2 regions of the Acidovorax sp. KKS102 genome follow, and region 2 is predicted to be linked to the other one. Evidence: predicted binding sites of a transcription regulator. Region 2 holds the regulator's gene; the other holds the start of a gene.
The links. Region 2 encodes FliA, which starts transcription of late flagellar genes. Its sites were predicted from a motif close to CTAAAGTTTNNNNNNNNNNNGCCGNTA; they were not measured.
Positions count from the first base shown of each region.

Region 1 (11,540 bases), 2.1 Mb from region 2:
TGGTGCCCGGATGTGCGGCGATGAAGTACGGGATCAGGAACTGCTTCTTGCCCGCCTCTTCGCTGAACTTCTCGAACATCTGCTTGAACTTGTCATAGCTGCCGATGCCCGGCTTCATCATCTTGGTGAGCGGGCCCTGCTCGGTGTGCTCGGGCGCGATCTTGAGGTAGCCCCCCACGTGGTGCTGTACCAGCTCCTTCACGTACTCAGGCGACTTCACGGCCAGGTCATAGCGCAGGCCCGATCCAATGAGGATCTTCTTGATGCCCTTCAATGCGCGGCCACGGCGGTAGATCTTGATCAGCGGGCCGTGGTCGGTGGTGAGGTTCTGGCAGATGCCGGGGTACACGCAGCTGGGCTTGCGGCAGGCGGCCTCGATCTCGGGGCTGCGGCAGCCCAGGCGGTACATGTTGGCAGTGGGGCCGCCCAGGTCGGAGATGGTGCCGGTGAAGCCCTTGACCTTGTCGCGGATGTCTTCGATCTCCTGAATGATCGAATCCTCGGAGCGGCTCTGGATGATGCGCCCCTCGTGCTCGGTGATGGAGCAGAAGGTGCAGCCGCCAAAGCAGCCACGCATGATGTTGATCGAGAAGCGAATCATCTCCCAGGCGGGGATCTTCGTCGCGCCGTCATGGCTGCCGTTCTCATCGGCGTAGCTGGGGTGCGGGCCACGCGCGTAGGGCAGATCGAACACATGGTCCATCTCGGCCGTGGTCAGCGGGATGGGCGGCGGGTTGATCCACACATCGCGCGCCGTGGCGCCTTCGCCATGCGCCTGCACCAGGGCGCGGGCGTTGCCGGGGTTGGTCTCCAGATGCAGCACACGGTTGGCGTGGGCGTAGAGTACGGGGTCGCTTTTGACCTGCTCGTAGCTGGGCAGGCGGATCACGGTCTTCTCGCGCGGAGGGACCTTGAGCTTGACCTTGAGCGCGGGGTTGGGAACGAACTGGATCGGCTGGATGGCGGGATTAGGGCTGTTTTGGTCGGTAGTGCTAGTGCTATCTGCGGCAACCGCTACAGAATCAGTAGCACTTCCGCCGTCTTTGCTGCAGGTACTGCCTTGCGCGGCGGCCTGCTCGCTGGTGGTCATGTAGGGGTTGATGTGGGCTTCCACACGGCCGGGCTCGTCCACCGTGGTGGAGTCGATCTCGAACCAACCCTTGCCGCTTTCGTCGTCCGGGCGGCGCACAAAAGCCGTGCCGCGCACATCGGTGATTTTCTCGACCGGCTCGCGCGCAGCAATGCGGTGGGCCACCTCGACCAGCGCACGCTCGGCATTGCCGTACAGCAGCAGGTCGCACTTGCTATCCACCACGATGGAGCGGCGCACCTTGTCGCTCCAGTAGTCGTAGTGGGCGATGCGGCGCAGGCTGCCTTCGATGCCGCCCAGGATGATGGGCACGTCTTTGTAGGCCTCACGGCAGCGCTGGCTGTAGACGATGGCGGCGCGGTCGGGGCGCTTGCCGCCCACGTCGCCGGGGGTGTAGGCGTCATCGCTGCGGATCTTCCGGTCGGCGGTGTACCGGTTGATCATCGAATCCATGTTGCCCGCCGTCACGCCCCAGAACAGGTTGGGCTTGCCCAGCACCTTGAAGGGCTCGGCGCTCTGCCAGTCAGGCTGGGCGATGATCCCCACGCGAAAGCCCTGGGCTTCCAGCGTGCGGCCGATCACGGCCATGCCGAAGCTGGGGTGGTCCACATACGCGTCGCCCGTCACCAGGATGATGTCGCAGCTGTCCCAGCCCAGTTTCTCCATCTCGGCGCGGCTCATTGGCAGGAACGGGGCCGTGCCAAAGCGCTTGGCCCAGTACGGACGGTAGCTGGTCAAGGGCTTTGCGGCGCGCGCAAAAAAGGAGACGTCAACGGGGGCGTTCATGCAAAGGGGGTCGCGGCCGCCCCCGGTGCGATGGGGGCCTTTGGAGGGCGCGTCTGTGGTGGATAACCCGTGATTTTACGTTGGCAGACGGTTTTTGTCCCCTTGGTAGCCCTTGCCCCTCACTGATACAGGTTTGATGACCATCAAGCATATACTTGCCTTTGTCAATTAATTAACTGACAAAAGCATTCATGAGCAACGTTGCCCCCGCCCCTTCCGGCCCCACCCCCGTGCCCCCAAACGCGGTGAAGGCCGTGCGCCGCTTCAACCGCTTCATCACCCGCCGCATTGGCGTGCTGGACCCATACCTGGGCAGCAAGCTGTCATTGACCGATGTGCGCGTGTTGTATGAACTGGCCCACCGCGAGGCACCCGTGGCCAGCGAACTCGCGCGGGAGCTGGGCCTGGACGGTGGGTACATGAGCCGGATACTGCGGCGTTTTGAACAGTCAGGGTGGATAGAACGCCACGCCAGCGCCAAGGACGCCCGGCAAAGCCTGGTCACGCTCACCGCCGCTGGGCGCGAGGTGTTCGAGCCGCTGCAGCAGCGCTCGCGCGACGAGGCCGCCGCACTGCTCGCGCCCTTGCCCCCGGCGCGGCGCCAAGAGGTGGTGGAGGCCATGGAGCGGATCGAAACCCTGCTGTCCGCCCCCTCCAACGCGGCGGACGGCACGCGCGTCGCCGTTCTGCGCGATCCCCTGCCCGGCGACATGGGCTGGGTGGTGCAGCAGCATGGCGAGATCTATTGGCGCGAGTATGGCTGGGACAACCGGTTTGAGGCTTTGGTGGCAGACATCGCGGCGCAGTTTCTGCGCAAGTTTCAGCCCGCGTGGGAGAAGGCCTGGATCGCCGAACTGGACGGCGAGCGCGTGGGCTCCGTATTTGTGGTGCGCAAATCGCCCACCACGGCACAGTTGCGCATGCTGATCCTCAGCCCCAAAGCGCGAGGCCTCGGCCTGGGCGCCCGCCTGACCGACGAGTGCATTGCCTTTGCACGTGCAAAAGGTTACAAAAAGATGGTGCTGTGGACCAACAGCTGCCTGACGGCGGCGCGCGGTATCTATGCGCAACGGGGTTTTCAGTTGGTCAAGACCGAGCCCTATGAAGGCTTTGGTCAGCAATTGGTGGGAGAAACCTGGGAGCTGAAGCTTTGAATGAGGCTACGCAACCCGCTGCCTGACCAGCAACGCCCAACGCGAGGCCACGGAGCATCTCGATGACTTTGTCCGATCCGCTTTTGATTCGCCCCGTCACGGCCGCCGATGACTTGGCTCGGCTGACCGCCCTCATCCACTCCGCATACGCACCCCACGCGCAGCGGGGCCTGCGCTACTGGGGCACCCACCAGTCCGTGGAAGACACAGCCAAGCGATTTGCTTCTGGCACGGGGCTGGTGATGCTGGATGGAGACGACTATGTGGGCACCGCCACGCTGCGACCGCCGCAACCCGAGTCCACCGTACCCCTGTACCGCGACCCCGCAGTGTGGTCCTTGTGCCAGTTCTGCATCACCCCCGACGCCAAAGGCCGGGGCTACGGCAAACAGTTGCACGCCTATGCCCTGGACTATGCCCGCAAGGCAGGCGCCCGAGTGATGGCTTTGGACACTGCACAACCCGCTACCGCTTTGATAGCAATGTATGAATCCTGGGGTTACCGGGTGGTGGGCGAGTGCGACTGGCGCCCTTTGACCAACTACACCAGCGTGCTCATGGCACGCGACCTAGATCAACAAGGCGGCGTGGACAACACCGACTAAACATTCGGTCCACTGCGTGGCTTGTCACATCACGCAGGGCGCCGTATCACCACTCGCCAATTTCCCGCACGCGCTGAGCCAAATCCGGCATCGCTTCGTCGTCCTGCTCGTCCATCGCGCTGGGCATTGCGCCGGCCGATGCCACCGCACCAGGGCTCGCTGCCGAGGAGCCGGGGGGAGCAATGAAACGGCCAAACAGATGGCTGGCGAGGGAGGTAGGCAAAGGTGCAGAGAGCGAAGTGGCAAACATGGCGGTTCCTTTTCTGATGGCCCGGGTGCTTTCAAATGCGTAGCAACAGCGTAGGCCACAGCAACAAGTCCGCAGTGTAGGAACGCACGCCTAAGGTGTGTGTGACAGAACGCACATTCGCGGCACGATTGGTGTCTATCCATACCCTTCAGGGTCAGGACTGTGACTTCCGTCAAACACAGCCCGATGCAAGCACCCAACGCGCTCGCCGTAAACTCGCTGCCCCATGCCCCAGACTCTGGCCGCCCCGGCGCACAGCGAACTCATCATCAAGAAAAGCCGCTTCATCGGCTGCGTGCAACCCATGGCCGACCGCGCCAGCGCCCAGGCCGCCGTCGATGCCTTGTGGAAGCAGCACCCTGGCGCCGCCCACATCTGCTGGGCCCTGCTGGCGGGCGGCCAGTCGGCGGCAGTGGACGATGGCGAGCCCGGAGGCACTGCCGGCCGCCCCATGCTGGACGTGCTGCGCCACCAGGACCTGGAAGGCGTGCTGGCCACTGTGGTGCGCTATTTTGGCGGGGTCAAGCTGGGCGCGGGCGGCCTGGTGCGCGCCTACACCGACACCATTGCCCAGGCGCTGCTCACCGCCCCCAAGGTCACGCTGCAGCGCATGACCACCCTGCAATGCCAGGTGCCCTATGCCCTGGAGGGCTTGCTGCGCCGAGAAATCGAGGCGGCAGGCGCCGAACTGGTGGATGTGCAGCATGGCACCCTGGTCACCTTGCAACTGCGGCTGCCCCAGACACAAGCGGCACCCTTTGTGCAACGCATCAACGACCACGGGCAAGGCCGCGTGGGCTGGTCGGATGTCGAGGCCTGACCCCGGGCTACGCCTTCATACAAAGGGTTGGGAAGCGCCCCGGCAAGCCCCCCACAGCGTCGTCGTAAAACGGCGTGCATGCCTACAGCGTTGGGGCCGTTCACGCTACACACTCCGGCTTTTCCGACTCCGAAAGAGCCCCATGCCCCAACCGCTCGACACCATCATCATCGGCGCCGGCACGGCGGGTCTGGCCGCCTTGCGTGAAGTGCGCAAGCGCACCGATCGCTACCTCATCGTGAACGAAGGCCCCTGGGGCACCACCTGCGCCCGCGTGGGCTGCATGCCGTCCAAAGCGCTGATCGAGGCAGCCAACGCCTTCCACCGCCGCCACACTTTTGAGGAATTCGGTCTGCGCGGCGCGAGTGCTCTGACCGCCGACCTGCCTGCCGTGCTGCAGCGCGTGCGCGCACTGCGCGATGACTTCGTGGCAGGCGCCACCCAGGCCACCGACGGGCTGGGCAGCGCCCAGAGGTCAGGGCGTGCAACGCTGCTGGGGCCACGTGCGGTGGACATCGACGGCACGGCTTACGCCACACGCAGCATCATCATTGCCACGGGGTCACGCCCCCGCGTGCCCGATGAATGGCTGGCGTTTGGCGACCGCATGCTCACCACCGACACCTTGTTCGAGCAACCCAGTCTCAGCCCCCGCGTTGCAGTGATCGGCATGGGACCGATCGGGGTGGAGCTGTCGCAAGCCCTGGCGCGGCTGGGCCTTGAGGTGGCGGCATTCACCACCGGCCACACGCTGGCCGGGCTGAGCGATCCCACGCTCAATGCCGAACTGGCCGCTCTGCTGAAACAAGACATGGTGCTGCACATGGGCGCTAACGCGCAGCTGCGCGAGGTGCCCGGAGGCATCGAGGTGGCGAGTGGCGCCAACCGTGTGGTGGTGGACCAGGTCATCGCCGCGATGGGCCGAGTGCCCAACATCGAACACCTGGGCCTGGAGACGCTGGGCGTGCCCCTGGATGCGCGCGGTTTGCCCACCGTAGACCCGCAAACCCAACAGATTGGCGGCCTGCCGGTGTTTTTGGCGGGCGACGCCAACACCCACACCCCGTTACTGCACGAGGCGGCCGATGAGGGTCACATTGCGGGCCTGAACGCACTGGCCCCCACGCCCACGCGCTTTCGGCGCCGCACCTTGCTCTCCATCGTGTTCGCCGACCCCAACGTGGCGGTGGTGGGGCCGCGCGTGGCCGACATGGACCCGCACAGCACCATCACTGGCACCGCAAGCTACGCAAACCAGGGCCGCGCCCGCACCGCGCAGCGCAACCAGGGACGCCTGTGCGTTTATGCCGACCATACGAGTGGTCGCCTGCTGGGTGCCGAGTTGTGCGCCCCCGATGGCGAGCACCTCGCCCACCTGCTGGCCCTGGCTGTGCAGCAGCAGCTGACCGTGCATGATCTTTTGGGCATGCCGTTCTACCACCCCACGCTGGAAGAAGGCCTGCGCACCGCCTTGCGCGACGCAGCCCGACAGTTGCCGAACGCCCGCACCTCCGACCTGGCCGCCTGCCCAGCCCTGGGGGTGCCTGCGCTGGACTAAGGCAATGCAGAACAGCGCAGCTTCACCGCCCCCTGCACATGTAACAACCCTCAAGCTCGCTTTTGTAGTGCCGATAAACCACCATTGCCCCAAGGAGTCACCATGGACGTCGCCCTGACCAACAGCATCGTCAACACCGCTACCAGCCTGGCCAGCGCCAAGACGTCCGACGCCCTGAACATGGTGGTGCTGAAAAAGGCGCTCGACATGCAGGCAGTATCGGCCGCCACCATGATCGACGCCATGCAGCAGTCCATGCCCCAGCCTCAGCTGGCCACCAGCGGTACGCTGGGGACCAACGTCAACACGTTCGCCTGAGGGGCTGAGCCCCCTCCTCTCTCTCGGCTCTGGCGGCTCAGCGCAAACGCGCGGGCGACAGCCCTTCCACACCCACGCCCTCGCGCACCAGCTCGTCGGCCAGCGGCTCGCCGCGCAGCAGCTGCCGCGCCAGCAACGAGGCGCCCGCCGCGCTCTGAATCCCATATCCGCCCTGCCCGGCCAGCCAGAAGAAGCCGGGCACATGGTTGTCCCAGCCAATCACCATGTCGCCATCCGGCACAAACGAGCGCAGCCCGGCCCAGGTGTGTGACGGGCGGCGGATCTGGAAGCGGGTCATTTCCTCGATGTGATAGATCCCGGTGGCCACGTCCAGCTCTTCGGGTACCACATCGTGCGGGTGCGTGGGGTCCGCATTGGCCGGTGAGCCCAGCAGTTGCCCCGCATCGGGCTTGAAGTAAAAGCTTTCGTCGATGCCGATCACGGCCGGCCAGTGGGTGGCGTCCATGCCCTCTGGCACGGGGAAGGTGAACGCCGTGCGGCGGCGTGGCTCCAGCCCGATCGGCGGCACGCCTGCCAGGCCCGCCACCACATCGGCCCAGGCGCCCGCAGCGTTGACGAGGGTGGGGGCGGCAAACACCCGCCCATCGGCCAGCGTCACCTGCCACACAGTGCCTTCGCGACGCACGGCCGTGACCTCGGCGTGGGTCAGCACCTGGCCGCCACGCTGGCGCAGGCCGCGCAGGTAGCCCTGGTGCAGGGCGTTCACGTCGATGTCCGCCGCCTCGGGCTCGCTCATGCCTGCGGCCACAGCCTCGGGCTTCATGCAAGGCAGCATCGCCAGCAGCTCGGCATGCCCCACCCACTGCACATTGGGCGAGGTGGCGTGCGCTTCCTCGTAGGTTTGTTTCAGCAAGTCCAGCTGGTCGGGCCCGGCCACATAGACCACGCCCCGGGGCGAGAGGATGGGGTCGGCGCCAAACTCAGGCGGCGGCGCATCGTAAAACGCGCGGCTGGCCCGGGTCAGCGCCTGGATGTTGGGCGTGCCATAGGTCACCATGTAGAGCGCGGCCGAGCGGCCGGTGGTGTGGTAGCCGGGCTGCGATTCCCGCTCCAGCAGCAGCACGCTGGCGCCCTGCCCTCCGGCGCCGGGCTGTACCAGTTGCCAGGCCACGGAGGCCCCGGCAATGCCCGCGCCGATGACGATGGTGTCTACGGTTTGCATCTGCTCCTCCTGCTCAAACGGCCGACACCTGCGCTGCCGATGCCGCACGGTCGTCACGCGGCAGGCTGCGGGCATCGCGGGGGTCGGGTGCCACGGTCACGATGGAGGTCAGCGCGGGTTCGGCGCGCGTCTGCATCAGCTTGGCCATGTCAGGGCGTGGGCGCGCCAGCCCGGCAATGCCCTTGAACGCCTGCTCCAGCGCATGCCCCACGCCCAGCGTGTGGCGGTCGGCACGGAAGCGCCCCACGATCTGCAGGCCAAACGGCATGCCGGCGTCGTCCAGCCCGCACGGCAGGCTGAGTGCCGGGTGGGTGGTGAGCGTGGTCACATACGTGAGCGCCAGCCAGCGGTAATAGTTGGCCTGCGGCTCGCCGTTGATGTGGCTGGCAAACAGCTCGGTCCACGCAAACGGCGATACCGGCGTGGTGGGCGCGAGGATGATGTCGTAGTCCTCGTACAACTTCTGGAACCGCGCCAGGATGCGTGTCTGCTCTGCCTGCGCCCAGGCGCTGTCCAGCAGCGTCATGGCGGCGCCCATTTCGTAATTGGCGCGGGTGTTGGGGCCCAGGCTGGCGGGGTCGCGCTCATAGGCCTCGCGCGTGCTGGCCACAAAGGCCTCGGCGCGCAGCACGTCAAAGCAGCGGTGCACATCGCCCAGATCGATGTCGATGGCGTCGCAACGCGCAAACACGTGCTTCATGGCTCGCACCTTGTTGCGGAACACGGCGCGGATGCCGTTGTCCACAGCGCAGGCGCCAAAGTCCTCGGTGGTGGCCACGCGCAGGCGGCTCAGGTCCACGGTTTCAGGCAGCAAGAAACTCATCGGGTCCAGCGGGTAGCTCAGCGGGTCGCCGGGCGACATGCCCGCCGATGCGGCCAGTTGCAGGCAGGCCTCTTCCACCGTGCGGCCCATGGGGCCAACCACCGAAATCGGCGTCCAGCCCAGCAGCTTGCGCGAGCTGGGCACCACGCCGGGCGAGGGCCTGAAACCCACCACACCACAAATGGACGCCGGAATGCGCAGCGACCCGCCCGTGTCCGAGCCCGTGCACACCGGCAGCATGTCGCACGCCAGCGCAGCGGCCGAGCCGCCCGACGACCCCCCGGCGTTCAGGTTCGGGTTGAACGGGTTGCCCGTGGCACCCCACACGGTGTTGCGCGAATTGGCGCCCGCACCCATTTCGGGGATGTTGGTCTTGCCGGTGACGATGGCGCCCGCTGCGCGCAGGCGTGCCACCAGCACGTTGTCCTCGGCCGGAATGTGTTCGCGGTAGATCTGCGATCCGTAGGTGGTCAGCAGGCCCGCCGTGGCCTCCAGGTCCTTCACGCCCATGGGCAGGCCATGCAGCAGGCCCAGCGGCTCGCCGCGCAGCACCGCCCGCTCGGCCGCCTTGGCCTCGGTGCGGGCGCGGTCGTAGCAGGTGGCGGTGACGGCATTCACATGCGGGTTCACGGCCTCGATGCGTTCAATGCACGCGTCGAGCAGCTCCACCGGCGAAATCTCGCGCGTGCCAATGCAGTGGCGCAGTTCGTTGGCCGTCAGCTCAACCAGGGCTTGGGGGTTTGTGGTGGTCATCTCGGGCTTGTCTCCTTGTTCTGGTCCCACGGGTTCAGTCTGCGGTGATGGCGGCACGCTGTGCAATGGCGCGCATCAGCGGCAACTCCTTGTCGATCAGCTCGGCCAACACCTTGGACGAAGCATAGGACGGCTCGAACCCTACCGCGATCATCTTGTCACGCGTCTCGGGGTCTGACACCACCTGGGCCAGCGCCAGCTCCAGCCGCGACTTCACCGCCGGTGGCAGCCCACGCGGCGCCACCATGGCCAGCCAGGTGTCCATCTCCAGGCCCGGGTAGCCACTCTCGGCCAGCGTGGGCACCTTGGGCAGCAGGGCCGAGCGCTTGCCAGACGTCACCGCAATGGCCTTGATCTTGCCGTCCTTGAGCTGCGGCAGCGCGGCCGACACGGTATCGACAGTGAACGGAATCTGCCCACCGAGCAGGTCGGTCATGGCGGGCGCACTGCCCTTGTAGGGCACATGCTGGATCTTGAGGCCCGCTGCGTGGAAGAACATCTCGCCCGCAAACTGCGACGTGGTGCCCGTGCCGAACGAGCCATACGAATACTTGTCGGGAGCCGCCTTCACCAGGGCCACAAACTGCTTCAGGTCGTTGGCAGGCACATCCTTGTTGGCCAGCAGGATCAAGCCCGTGCGGCCCGTGATGCCGATGGGCTCAAAGCTCTTGACCGGGTCGTAGGGCAGCTTGGCGCGCACCGCAGGATTGACGGTGAAGGTGGTGCCCGAGCTCATGAGCAGCGTGTAGCCATCGGGGGCTGCCCGCGCCACCGACGTCGCACCAATCACCGTGCCTGCACCGGCGCGGTTGTCAATCACCACGCTCTGGCCCAGCTTGTCGCCCAGCTTTTTGCCGATCAACCGCCCCAGTACATCGGTAGCACCACCGGGCGGGAACGGAATCACCAGCGTGATCGGCTTGGTGGGGAAGGCAGCCTCCTGCGCCATGGCCGGGGCCCACGCAGTGGCGCCCAGGACGGCACAGACGGCGGCAGACAAAAGCAGTTGCTTGCGGTTCATGGCGTGGCTCCAGATAAGAAAGTGAGGAGAAAGAAGAGAAAAGAAGGTGCTCAGCCATCAGGCCTGCGCAGCCAGCACGGCCCGCCCGCGCTGTACAAAGCCCTGGTACTGCGCATCGGGCACCAGCAGGCCGCCCGTGGTCCACACCAGGTGGGTGGCCTGGGGCAACACCGCGTCGATGCCCGTGCTGCGCAGCCAGGCCTGCCCGGCGGTGGTGCCCGTCAATATGGCTGGGCCGCTAAAGCCTGCGGCGGCCGAGGGCTCGATGCGCTCGCCCAAGGCGTCCAGCACCCGCACCAGGTGCGCAAACAGGGTGTCGTCGGCCACGGTGAACACGCCTGACAGCAGCGGCCGCATCAGCTCGGCCGCCAGCAGCGATGCACGCGGCACGGCCAGGCCATCGGCCTCGGTGCGGTTGGTCAGGCCCCAGTCGTAGACCGAGGGGTGCTGCCCCACACCTTGCGTTGCATCGGCCATCATTTGCACCATGAAGCATGGCGACTGCACCGGCTCCGCAAAGAAGCAGTGCACATGCGGCCCCAGCACGTGCCGCAGGCCAAAGGTGATGCCTGCGGGCGCGCCGCCCACACCACACGGCAGGTAGACGATGAGCGGGTGCTCGGCATCCACCGCCACACCTTGCTCTGCCAGTTGCTTTTGTAGATGCAGCGCCGCCGCGCTGTAGCCCAGCAGCAGCGAGAACGATTGCTCGTCGTCCACAAAGTGGCACAGCGGGTTGCTGGCCGCCTCGGCACGGCCTGCGGCCACGGCGCGCTCGTAGTCGCCCGCGTGTTCCACCACCTGCACACCACGCTTTCGCAGACGGTCTTTCTTCCAGTCCTTGGCATCGGCCGACATGTGCACCGTGGCCTGAAAGCCCAGGGCCGACGCCACCACACCAATGCTCATGCCCAGGTTGCCGGTAGAACCCACCGCCACCTGGTAGCGGCCCAGCACCTCGCGCGCCTGCGGCGTCGCCAGCGCGCGGTAGTCACCGCCGGGCTGCACCAGCCCATGCTGCAGCGCCAGCCCCTCGGCAAACTCCAGCACCTCGTGCATGCCACCCCGGGCCTTGATGGAGCCGGCGACGGGCAGGCTGTGGTCGGCCTTGATGAACAGTCGGCCTTGCCCCTCGGCCATGCCCAATGCGAGCTGCAGCGCCGTAGCGGGCAGCAGGGG
Region 1 is NC_018708.1:2,440,117-2,451,656, reverse strand. Features, by position in the region: gene C380_RS11245 (YgiQ family radical SAM protein) at 1-1,876, opposite strand, end outside; gene C380_RS11240 (bifunctional helix-turn-helix transcriptional regulator/GNAT family N-acetyltransferase) at 2,068-3,030, shown strand; gene C380_RS11235 (GNAT family N-acetyltransferase) at 3,093-3,635, shown strand; gene C380_RS11230 (hypothetical protein) at 3,682-3,885, opposite strand; gene C380_RS11225 (YigZ family protein) at 4,112-4,705, shown strand; gene C380_RS11220 (dihydrolipoyl dehydrogenase) at 4,848-6,263, shown strand; gene C380_RS11215 (YjfB family protein) at 6,366-6,581, shown strand; gene C380_RS11210 (FAD-binding oxidoreductase) at 6,619-7,764, opposite strand; gene C380_RS11205 (amidase) at 7,778-9,340, opposite strand; gene C380_RS11200 (tripartite tricarboxylate transporter substrate binding protein) at 9,375-10,361, opposite strand; gene C380_RS11195 (D-serine ammonia-lyase) at 10,419-11,540, opposite strand, start outside.
Region 1: C380_RS11215 (YjfB family protein) is a predicted target of FliA. The motif match lies at 6,313-6,339, and genes of this name have one in related genera.

Region 2 (11,540 bases):
ACAAAGGCAACGCCCAGCCTTCCGTCAGATGCCGGAAGGACTGGGGGCATGGGCGCACTGGGCGCACTCAGGGCGCCCGGGCTGGTCAGAACGGCGTGACGGTGTTGAAGAAGCGGCCCATCCAGCCCATGGCCTGGGCTTCGTTCTGTGCGCCGCGTCCGCGCGATTCGACGCGCACGTTGGCCACCTGGGTCGAGTTCACGATGCTGCCGGGTTGTAGCGCGCGGGGGTCCACCGTGCCCGAAAAGCGCAGCACATCCACGTTCTGGTTCACGCCGATCTGCTTCTCGCCGGTGATGACCAGGTGCCCGTTGGGCAGCACATCCACCACCGTGGCGGTGATGGAACCGGTGAAGGTGTTGGCGCTTTCCGTGCCGCCCTTGCCGGAGAACGCATTGCCCGAATTGGCGCCCACGCCCAGCTTGTCGGTGAAGGTCTTGCTGGTGAAGGGCAGGGCCGTCACGCCGGCCGAGACTTCGGAGGTGCGGTCCACCGTGGAGGACGACTTCTGGCTGGCCGTCACGTTTTCCACGATCTGGATGGTCACGTTGTCGCCCACCAGGCGCGCGCGCCGGTCTTCAAACGCGGGGCGGTAGCTGGCGTTGTGGAACAGCCCTCCCGTCACCGGGGGCGGGGTGCGCGGCGCAGCGGCCAGCGGTGGCGGGGTGGTGGGCAGGATGTCCACCGGCGGCGGTGGCGACAGGGTGGCGCAGCCGGCGCACAGCAGTGCTGCGCCCAGCGCGGGGATGCCCGCACGCAGCGAGCCAAGTGCCTGCAGCAGGCGAAGAGGGCGTGTGAAAGTGCGCATGGCGAAGGTCCTGGGCAAAAGCGCGGGGGGCATTCCGGTCACAGCTGGGCGAGTTTGGCCAGCATCTGGTCCGAGGTCTGGATGGCCTTGGAATTCATCTCGTAGGCGCGCTGGGTCTGGATCATGGTGACCAGCTCTTCCACCACGTTGACGTTGGAGGCTTCCAGAAACCCTTGCTTGATGATGCCCAGGCCGTTCGTGCCGGGGGTGCCTTGCTGGGGCTGGCCGGACGCAGCGGATTCCTTGAACAGGTTCTGCCCGATGGGCTCCAGGCCGGCCGGGTTGATGAAGCTGGCCATGGCCAGGTTGCCCACGGTCTGCGGCTGCGTATTGCCCGGCACCGTGACCGCCACGGCACCTTCGGCGCTGATAGTGACGCTGGTGGCATTGGCCGGAATGGTGATGCCGTTGACCACGGGCAGCCCGCTGGACGTGACCATGCGGCCCTGCGCATCGACCTGGAACGAGCCGTCGCGGGTGTAGCCCACGGTGCCGTCGGGCATGGTCACTTCAAAGAAGCCGTTGCCGTTGATGGCGACATCCAGGTTGTTCTTGGACTCCTGAAGGCTGCCCTGCATGAAGTTGCGGCTGGTGGCCACCGTGCGCACGCCCAGGCCCAGGTGCAGGCCGGTGGGCAGCTGGTTCTGCTCGGTGGTGTTGGCGCCCACCTGGCGCAGGTTCTGGTAGATCAGGTCTTCGAACACCGCGTTGTTGCGCTTGTAGCCGGTGGTGGAGACGTTGGCCAGGTTGTGCGAGATGACGTCGAGTTGGGTCTGCTGGGCAGACATGCCGGTCTTGGCGATCCAGAGGGAGTTGATCATGGTGCTTCCTTTTGGCGGGTGCGTGCAGGGTGGGGCAGCGGCATCAGCCGTTCATGCTCAGCAACTGGCTGGCGGTCTTGTCGTTGGTTTCGGCGGTCTGCAGCAGCTTCATCTGCTGCTCGAACTGGCGCGAAGCAGCGATCATCCCGACCATGCATTCGACCGGGTTCACGTTCGAGCCCTCCAGCGCGCCCGACAGCATGCGGGCGTTGGCGTCGTTGGGCATGGGGTCGCCCGAGGTGGTGCGAAACAGCCCGTCGTCGCCGCGTTTGAGCGGGTCTTCGGGCGTGGGCGTGGCCAGCTTGAGGCGGCCAATGGCCTGGGCGGGCTGGCCCGGAATCTTGGAGGTCACGGTGCCGTCCGACCCGAGCGATACATCGGCTCCGGGCGGCACGTCGATGGGCGCGCCGCCGTCCGACAGCACGGGCAGTCCGGTCGGTGTGAGCAGCTGGCCTGTGGCCGACACTTCAAAGCTGCCGGCGCGGGTGTAGGCCTCGGTGCCATCCAGCCCCTGCACGGCAAACCAGGCATTGCCTGCGGCCATGGCGTCGAGGTTGCGGCCGGTGCGCTGCACGGGGCCAGGAGTGTTGACATAGCCCGAAGTGGCCTCCAGCGCAAACACGCGCGTCTTGGCGCCGTCGCCTTGCAGCGGCACCGAGCGGAAGGTGGACATCTCGGCGCGGAACCCGCCGGTGGACACGTTGGCCAGGTTGTTGGACAGCACCGCCTGCCGGTGGGCGGCGGCGTTGGCGCCTGTCATCGAGGTGTAGATGATGCGGTCCATGGGGGCTCTCCGGGGTCCTGTACAGGTTCAGTAGGGGCTCAGTCGATCAGCGCAGGTTGACCAGGGTGGACATCACCTGGTCTTGCGTCTTGATGGTCTGTGCGTTGGCCTGGTAGGCGCGCTGGGCGGTCATCATGTTCACCAGCTCGGCGGTGAGGTCCACGTTGGAGTCCTCCAGGGCGCCCGAGCGCAGGGCGCCGAAATTGCCGTCACCCGGTGTACCCATAACAGCCGGGCCAGAGTCAAACGACTCCACCCAGTTGTTGCCGCCCACGGCCAGTAACCCCTGTGGATTGCGGAAGTTGGCCAAAGCGACTTGTGCTTCTGCACGGGTCACGCCATTGGAGTAGCTGGCCATGACCATGCCGTCATTGGAGATGTTGATGCTTGTGAGATCACCCGAGGCGTAGCCGTCTTGCTTGAGGTCCGCGACAGCGAATTTGCTGCCGAATTGGGTGGCTGCGCTGAGGTCTAATTTGACGTCAAACGGGGGAAGGGCATTCGGATTGGCAGGATCGGGATGTACCCTCAAATTGATATCCTGGCCACTGATAAGTACGCCGGCGTTATCGAACTCAAGCGTTCCCACGGAAGTGGCTGTAGGGCTTAACGAGTCGTAGACCGCCCATTGGTTTGTATTGGTTTTGGAGAAATAGAGATTCACTGGTGTAGCTACGCCTTGTGAATCGAAAACATTGAGTGAGGTGCCGTAAGTGGAGCGTGGTGCGGCGAGCTCTATCGTTTCCGCGCTGCCGCCCACTCGGGAGGATGTGACGCTAAAAGTGTTGCCCAACTGTGTCATTGCCGATAAGTCCGCCGTGACGGGGAATGTCAGAGCGTTGGCTGCAGTCAATGTGAGGGGAATGTTACCCCCCGTAGCGATGTTCCCTGTTGTTGAGTCGAAGGTAACAGTGCCCACGGATGTGGTACTCGTCAGACTGTCAAAGACATTCCATTCACCAGGATTGGACGTTTTCTCGAAATACAGATTCACTGGGATTACGGTCCCTTGTGGATCGAAGACGGTTACTGAGGTGCTGTAAGTGTTGCGTGGAGTGGGTGGAACCGCTGCAGCTGCATCAGTTGCGGTGGCATTGAGGTTGCCGCTGGCTTTGATTGAAGACGTTGCTACTGCCGGGACGGGAGTAGGGGCCTTGACGCGTGCGTCAAGGTTGAGTACAGCGGTGATGCTAGAGGTGGCCTTGGCCTGGATGGGAGCCCCAGTTGGGAAGCTGAGAGCTTGAGCCTCGGAGGTGCTGAGTCCGGTGGTGGAATCCACCTTGAATCCCATTACCTGAGCACCTCCGGTGGTTACCAAGTCGCCTGCCTTATCCAGCTTGAAATTGCCAGCGCGTGTATAGGCGAACGATTCATCCGGCTGCTTCACCTTAAAAAAACCATTGCCGTTAATTGCCACATCGAGGTTGTTACCCGTTACGGTGACGTTGCCCTGTGAGAATTGCTGGGCTACCGCAGCTACTTCGACACCGATACCGTAGCTACTGCCACCAGCAGCTCCCATGGAGGAAGCCATCAAGTCAGCAAATTCCGCACGTGAGGCCTTGAAGCCTGTGGTGTTGGCATTGGCTATGTTGTGGCCAATGACGTCCAGGTTCTTGCTTGAGACGTTCAGGCCCGAAAGACCTTGTTGGAAACCCATGGTGGTACTCCTTAGATGAAACGGAAATTACAGAATGGCCTTGATGCCTGATTGGGCGGTCATGCCACCGCGAGAGAGTTGCATTTGTAAGGTGCCGTTCTCCATGCTGATGGCCGAAACGGTATCTGTCGTCAGGGCTGTAGACGCTACGGTGGCTTCACCATTAGTGGCAAGGACCTTGAAGCGCAGCGAGCTGTTGCCTTGGTATTGGGACGCATCCCACGCAAAGTTGTAGCGGCCCGCTGACAGCGAGCCCATATCGATCGTGCCCACCTCTTTGCCGGTGGAGTCGAGGACCTGAACCTTCACGCTGGCGGCAGAGCCTGCAAGGTCGAAGGCAGCAGTAGCCTTTTTGGTTTCACTGTCGAGCGCAAGATCGTCGCCTCCTACCAGTACCTTACGGCCCACCATGGAGCTGCCCTGCATCAGCTGCTGAGACGCGATTTGGCTGACCAGTCCTTTGACGGTTTCATTGAGCTGCTGAACACCCGTTACTGTGTTGATCTGCGCAATCTGCGAAGTCATCTGGGCGTTGTCCAAGGGGTTCATCGGATCCTGGTTGTTCAACTGCGCAACCAGCAGTTTCAAAAAGCGGTCTTGCGCGGCGGCGGGATCAGTGGATGCGTTGGCCTTTGTGCCGGAGGAGTCCGTCACCGTGGGGGCGTTGGTGGCACTGAGAATCATGGTGGTGTCCTTTTGAAGCAGGCGCTTGCCTTACTGGCCCATCTGCAGGGTCTTGAGGAGCAGCGACTTGGCCGTGTTCATGACCTCGACGTTGTTCTGGTACGAGCGCGAGGCGGAGATCATGTTGACCATCTCCTCCACGGCATTGACGTTGGAGTGGGTCACGTAGCCCTCGGCGTCCGCCGAGGGGTGGCTGGGATCGTGCACACGCCGGCCCGGCACGTTGCTTTCGCTGATGCCGCTGACCTTCACGCCCGCAGAGCTGTCGGCGCCCATGGGCGCTGTCTGGAACACCACTTGGCGTGCCTTATAGGCCTGACCGTCGGGACCGGCCACGGCATCCACGTTGGCCAGGTTGCTGGCCACCACGTTGAGCCGCTGCGACTGCGCGCTGATGGCGCTGCCGGACACATTGAAGATCGAGAACATGGACATGGGGTGGCTCGCTTTCTGAGCTGCTGGGCTGCGTGGTTATTGGCCCTGAATGGCGCTGAGCATGGTTTTGGCGTTGCCGTTGATGAACCGCAGCGTGGCTTCGTAGCGCACGGCGTTGTCCACGAAGTTGGCGCGCTCGCGGTCCAGGTCCACCGAGTTGTTGTCCAGGCTGGGCTGCGTCTGCACGGCGTAGCCGAGAGCGCCTTGCCGGTCGATGCTGGTGCTGGAATTCACGGTGGGCAGCGGAATGTGGTGCGGATCGGTGGTGCCGGCGGTTCCGTACGAGCCGCTGGTGGCCAGCCGCGTGATGGCCGCGCCGGGCGTGCCGGTGGCCGAAGATGTCACGCCCGTGGCCTCGCGCAGCGCATCGCCAAACTTGAAGTCCCGAGCCACATAGCCCGGCGTGTCGGCGTTGGCGATATTGCTGGCGATGGCGCGCTGGCGTTCACCGCGCAGCACCAGGGCGTTGCCGTGAAAATTCAGCTGGTTGGTCATCTTGTCAAGCATGTGTGCCTCACACCGTCGGTTGCAAAGTCGCCAGCCCGAGGGGCCTTTTTGGCGTTGCTTGATTATGGAAACCGCGCCTTTTTTCTAAAGCGCGAAGAAGTGGCAAATGGATGCGCAGTTCCGGGTTTTGCGTTCAAGGCGCGTGCCTATAGTTCTAGGGGTGAAATGGCCTCTGCCTTCCTCTGCGCACTGTGCGCGGGCAGTCTGGCCCGTCGATGCCCAAGGAGGCCCCCATGTCCACCCATTCCCTTTTGATGCATGCCCGCCACGGCGCTGTACTGCGCGGCGCGACCCGTTCGCCCCTGGTGGCCCGTGCCCGCGCTGTGCTGCGCATGCTGTGCTTGCTTGGGAGTGTGGCCGGGGTTCTGCTGGGTACTGCCGGTGTCGCTCATGCCCAGTCGGCGGCGGACCCTGCGGCAGACCTGGGCCCGCTCACCCAGCGCTGGCTGGACGATGCTTTGGCTCGCAACCAGTCCTCCGCACTGCCGCTGCGCATGGAAGTGAGTGTTGGCTCACTGGATTCGCGCCTGCGGCTGGCGCCCTGCGCGCGCGTTGAACCTTATCTCCCTGTGGGTGCTCGCCTGTGGGGCCGAACCCGACTGGGGCTGCGCTGTGTGGAAGGCGCGACCGCATGGAATGTGTTTTTACCCGTCACCATCAAAGCGTTTGGGCCCGCCTGGGTGCTGACGAACAATGTGGCGCCGGGCGCAGTATTGACTGCCAACGACGCCACCGAGGCCGAGGTGGATTGGGCGGCCGATGCCTCCCCCGTTCTGGCCAACCCCGATCTCTGGGTGGGTCAGACCGCCGCTCGCCAGCTCGTGGCGGGTCAGGCGGTGCGCCAGGCCATGGTGCGGGCCCCGCTGCTGTTCAAGGCGGGTGCGCAGGTCAAGGTGGTGGCCCAGGGGCCCGGCTATGCAGTCAGCTCGGCGGGACAGGCGTTGACGGCGGGCTCGGCTGGACAGACTGTGCGCGTACGCATGGAGAATGGGCGTATCGTGAGCGGAACTGTGAACGATTCTGGGACGGTGGACGTCACTCTGTGATGACGCACCGGTAATAAATGGCTAAAGTCCGGGCCAAATGGGTCGAAAACATTGCTACTGATGCCCCACATCCAACGGGGTGGTGGAGAGAGCGATGAAGATAGGTCAAACACCGGAACTGCCGGGCGGGTTGCCGCCGACGGGGCTTGCCAAGCAAGCCAAGGCTCCCGCCAGCGCTGCGGAAGGAGCCACGAAAGACGCACTGGTTGCGTCATCCGCCGGTGTGCCCGTCACTGTGTCCACCGCAGCCCGTGCGCTCAGCCCTACCACCCGCAGCACGGCAGATTTTGACGCAGGGAAGGTCAAGGCTGTGCGCGCTGCCATCGAGAAGGGTGAATTTTCGGTCGACGCGGAAGCCATTGCCGACAAATTGTTGTCCAACGCCCAGGAGATCCTGTCCCGCTCGCGGGGCTGATCGGCGTTTTGTTAGAGGGCGCAATCCGTCGCACAATGCGCCATGACTCTGGAAGAATCTCTCTTAGCTGTTGAACAGCGGATCGAACAAGTCTCCGCCGCACTTCTCGCGGCAGATCCCACCTCCCTGGAAAAACACAGTACGGCTTTGCGCGATGCAGCAGCGGATTTCTCGCGTGCGCTCGAACAAGCCGCAGCGCGTGGCATGCCGCTACCGGCTTCGCTGCAGAAGCGTGCGGATGCCATCCGCACCATGCTGACTTTGCACCGTGATAGCCTGGCCCGGTTGGCCGCCGTCACCGACCGCCAGGCCGCGGGCTTGTTGCCTCCGTCCAATGCAGCTTCTACCTACGGGGATGGCCTGGGCGCGCGCGGAGCTGCGCCAGGCGTGGCGCGCATTTACCGCTCTGCAGGCTGAGCACCAAAGACTTTTCTGAGGGAGGGGCGGGCCGGGGCGCAAGAAGTGCCCTCACAGCCATTCAGTCTGAATGCCTCGTATTGCCCGGCTTGTTGCCCGACGCGCGGACTCAGTGCGCCCGCATCTTGGCGCGCAGGCGGGCAATCGACTGGCTGTGCAACTGGCACACCCGAGACTCGGTCACGCCCAGCACGGCGGCAATTTCCTTGAGGTTCATGTCATGTTCGTAATACATGCCCATGATGTGCTGCTCGCGCTCCGGCAGGGTCTTGATGGCGTTGACCAGTGATGTCTTGAGCCGCTGATCGCGCAGCAGTTCCACCGGGTCGGCCGCGCTGTCGGCGACGTGGCGGTCCAGAAACCCGTCCTCGTCGTCGTTGCCATGCGTCATGTCTTCCAGGTACACCAGCTGGGTGCCCCGCACCTTGCCCAGCAGGTTTTGGTAGTCCGCCAGGCTCATGCCCATTTCGCCGGCTATTTCAGACTCCAGGGGGCTGCGGCCCAGCTTTTGCTCCAGCCGGTGCACGGCGTGCTCGATGTCTTTCTGGCTCTTGCGCGAACTGCGGCTCATCCAGTCACCCTCGCGCAACTCGTCGAGCATGGCACCCCGGATGCGCTGGGTGGCAAAGGTTTCAAACTGCACGCCCTGCGCGACCTCATAGCGCGACAGGGCTTCGGCCAGTCCCATCATGCCGACCTGGATCAAGTCATCCAGCTCGACGTTGGGAGGCAGCTTGGCGATCATGTGGTGCGCAATCCTCCGTACCAGCGGTACATGCTGGCGGATCATGGCATCGCGATCAAGCTGGCCTTTGGCGGTGTACATAGAGAGGGTGTTATGCACTGGTAGGGCGGGTATGCGATCTTGTTCTGGAGCCGCTTGGGGGTGCCATCGCCCGAACTTCATCCGCCTCGCGGGACTGGCGACTGGTCAGACCGTTGGGGGCAGTGCGGGTCAACGTGGGTACGTAGAGGTGCATCACAGGCTCTGGTCAGTGGCTCCGGACAAAATGCGCAGGCATGCCTGTCAAGTTGCTGGGTGTCAGCGCAGCCAGCGCTCCGTTCATGGTGCCCGCATTTTCCAGCAGTTGCAAGGCCAGACGCTGAAGATCCTGGGGGTTCTGCGTGGCAATGGTGGTGGTGCGGATGGGGCCACCCAGATGGCGTTCGGCGCAGGCCTGCAGGGTCATCAACTGGGACTGGGCCTTGCGGCGTTCGGTGGCCGTGTTGCTGTGCAGCAAGGCTGCCACCATGCAGGGCAAGCCCGTGTGCAGCGCGATCTGCTTGAGGCTCTTGTAGCTCGTCATCACCCCCGCTGCGCCGCTGCCCATGACCACCAGCGGCACCGTGGCCGTGTGGGTGAGCAGGGGCCCCAGGGTGGACGCCGGTGCGTGAATCACCATCAGGCCGTAGGTCCTGAAGTAGGGCAACAGGCTTTCCATGGGTGATCGGGCGGTGTCACCGGCCTTGCGGCTCAGGTGCTGCAGCCCCTTGGCCGCTGGAATCACGGCGAGGGAGGATGCGGTGGCGCCCAGGTTCAGGCTGGCACCGTCATTCCATGTGGCGTGTTGCAGCAGGTGCAGCAGCCCGGGGCTGTCGTCGGACTCCTGCGCCGTACCGTCGAGCACCACCACCGGGTAGCCCAGCCGCTGCAGGCTGGCGCAGATCTGCCATAGCGTTTCCAGGCCGCTCGCCGTGTTGCCCTGGCTGGCGACTGCCAGCAGCCGCAGCTCTGCCTGCGGGGTGAGGCTGTGCAGGCTGGCCGCCTGGTGAAAACCCAGATCAAGCATCGACCAGCCCCCCCTCCGTCACGGTGTCGGGAGAGTGCGAAAAAAAGAAGTTCAGGTCCGTGGCCTTGGGGTCGAAGGCCGACTTGGCGGGCGACCGCATGGAGGCGCTGATGAGCTGGTGGGCGTTGGCACGCTCCCAGTCCTCGGGCACGCGCTGGCCGTTGGTCACGCCGCGCAGCACCATCTGGTGGCGGATCAGTGCGTCGATGGCGGGGCCCAGCTTCACGGCCTCGTCCACCTTGGACAGGATGGCCTGTTGCGAGCCGTCGGTTTTGAAGGCGGTTAGCACGTCATCCAGCGTGTCGCCATGGCAGCCGGCGTTGAGCACCAGCAGGCGGTTCACATGGGGCAGGTCCAGCACATCCAGCATGTCGCGCTTGCGGGGGTCCCTGGGGGCCACGCCGGTGGTGTCGATCAACACCATCTTCTTGCCGCTGAGCAGGCCCAGCAGGTCTTGCAGCGCGGCGCGGTCGTGCGCCAGGTGGGCCACGATGCCCAGCATGCGCCCGTAAGTGCGCAGTTGTTCGTGCGCGCCCACACGGTAGGTGTCCAGCGTGATCAGCCCCACACTGCCAGGGCCGTGAATGCGGGCGCACATGGCAGCCAGCTTGGCGGTGGTGGTGGTCTTGCCCACACCCGTAGAGCCCACCATGGCGAAGATGCCGCCCTGTTCATAAAGGGGGGGATCGGTCTGGTCGGTCTTGAGGTTGCGTTCCAGCACCTCCATCAGCCAGCGGACCGATTCGCCCGCCGACAGGTCTTCGGGCATGCGTTCGAGCACGGCGCGGGCCAGCGACGGGGAGTATCCGGCACGGATCATCTTCAGCATCAGGTTGGACTGGATCGGGTTCTGGCGCGCCTGCCCCAGCCAGGCCAGCGTGTTGAAGCGGTCTTCGATCAGCTCCTTCATCGCATGCAGTTCGTTCATCACGCTCTGGTTGTTCGACTGGATCAGGTGGGCGCTGGGAGTCTCCTGCCGGCGGCGTGGTGGCTCGGGCGGAATGTCCATCGGAATGGTGCGCAGCGGGTTGTGGCGCGCCACGGAGGGGGCGGGCATGCGCTCGCGTTCGGGCTCCTGGTCGCGGCTGCGTTCAGACAGTGTCTGGGGCTCCGACGGGCCGTTCAGGGCCTCGTGGCGGCGGCGCAGCATGCGCTCGCGCACATAGTCCTGGAACGACAACGTGCTCATGGCCAGCTGTTCGGTGTCTTCCTCGACCGGGTTGCGGCCCAGGCCCGATGCTGCTGCCGGCTGGCTGGTGCGCGGTGGGGCGCTGCGCGGGGTGCTGGGTGCCAGAAGGGGCGCATTGGACGAAGAGGCGGGGGCACCACCGTCCAGAGCCGACAGCGTGTCTTCGGCCGTGGCCACCACTTCCACGCCGTTGGCCGTGGGGCGGTTGGACAGGATCAGCGTGCCGTCGCCAAAGGCCATGCGCGCCTTGGCCAGAGCCTCCCGGGAGGTGGGGGCGGTAAAGCGTTTGATGTTCATGCTGATGCACCTTTAAGGATCGGCCCAATACGGATGGTGTGGGTCTCTGGAATTTCACTGTGTGCCAGCACCTGCAGGCGGGGCGCCACGCGGCGCACCAGACGGGAGATGGCATTGCGGATCTGGTCGGGAACCAGCAGGCAGGCGGGCAGGCCCATCTCTTCCTGCTTGAGGGCCACTTCAGCGGCCTTCTGTGTGAGGATGTCGGCCACTCCGGGGTCGAGCGCAGGGCCCGCCGTGTTGCCCAGGGCCTGCACCAGAAGGCGCTCCAGGCCGGGTTCGATGGCGATGACGTTGAGCTCGCGGGTGGGGCCGTAGATCTGCTGGACGATGGCAGGCGAGAGCGCAATGCGCACGCGGCGGGCCAGCTCGACGGGGTCGGAGACCGCACCGGCATGCTCGGCCAGCGTCTCGATGATGGTGCGGATATCGCGGATGTGCACAGACTCTTCCAGCAGCAGCTGGAGGACCTTCTGGAACGTTGCGATGGAGACCATTTTGGGGACCACTTCTTCGATGAGCTTGGGGGCCAGCTTGGCCACGTGCTCCACCAGCTGCTGCGTTTCGGTGCGGCTGAGGAGCTTGGCGGCTTGCACTTGCATCAAGTGTGACAAATGGGTGGCCATCACGGTTTCGGAATCAACGACGGTAAAACCCGCCATTTGTGCGGCTTCCTTCTGCCGATCG
Region 2 is NC_018708.1:4,555,513-4,567,052, reverse strand. Features, by position in the region: gene C380_RS20910 (flagellar basal body L-ring protein FlgH) at 86-808, opposite strand; gene flgG (flagellar basal-body rod protein FlgG) at 847-1,629, opposite strand; gene flgF (flagellar basal-body rod protein FlgF) at 1,673-2,413, opposite strand; gene C380_RS20895 (flagellar hook protein FlgE) at 2,460-4,073, opposite strand; gene C380_RS20890 (flagellar hook assembly protein FlgD) at 4,101-4,757, opposite strand; gene flgC (flagellar basal body rod protein FlgC) at 4,788-5,192, opposite strand; gene flgB (flagellar basal body rod protein FlgB) at 5,229-5,699, opposite strand; gene flgA (flagellar basal body P-ring formation chaperone FlgA) at 5,933-6,745, shown strand; gene flgM (flagellar biosynthesis anti-sigma factor FlgM) at 6,840-7,160, shown strand; gene C380_RS20865 (hypothetical protein) at 7,203-7,577, shown strand; gene C380_RS20860 (RNA polymerase sigma factor FliA) at 7,687-8,403, opposite strand; gene C380_RS20855 (hypothetical protein) at 8,570-9,367, opposite strand; gene flhF (flagellar biosynthesis protein FlhF) at 9,360-10,853, opposite strand; gene flhA (flagellar biosynthesis protein FlhA) at 10,850-11,540, opposite strand, start outside.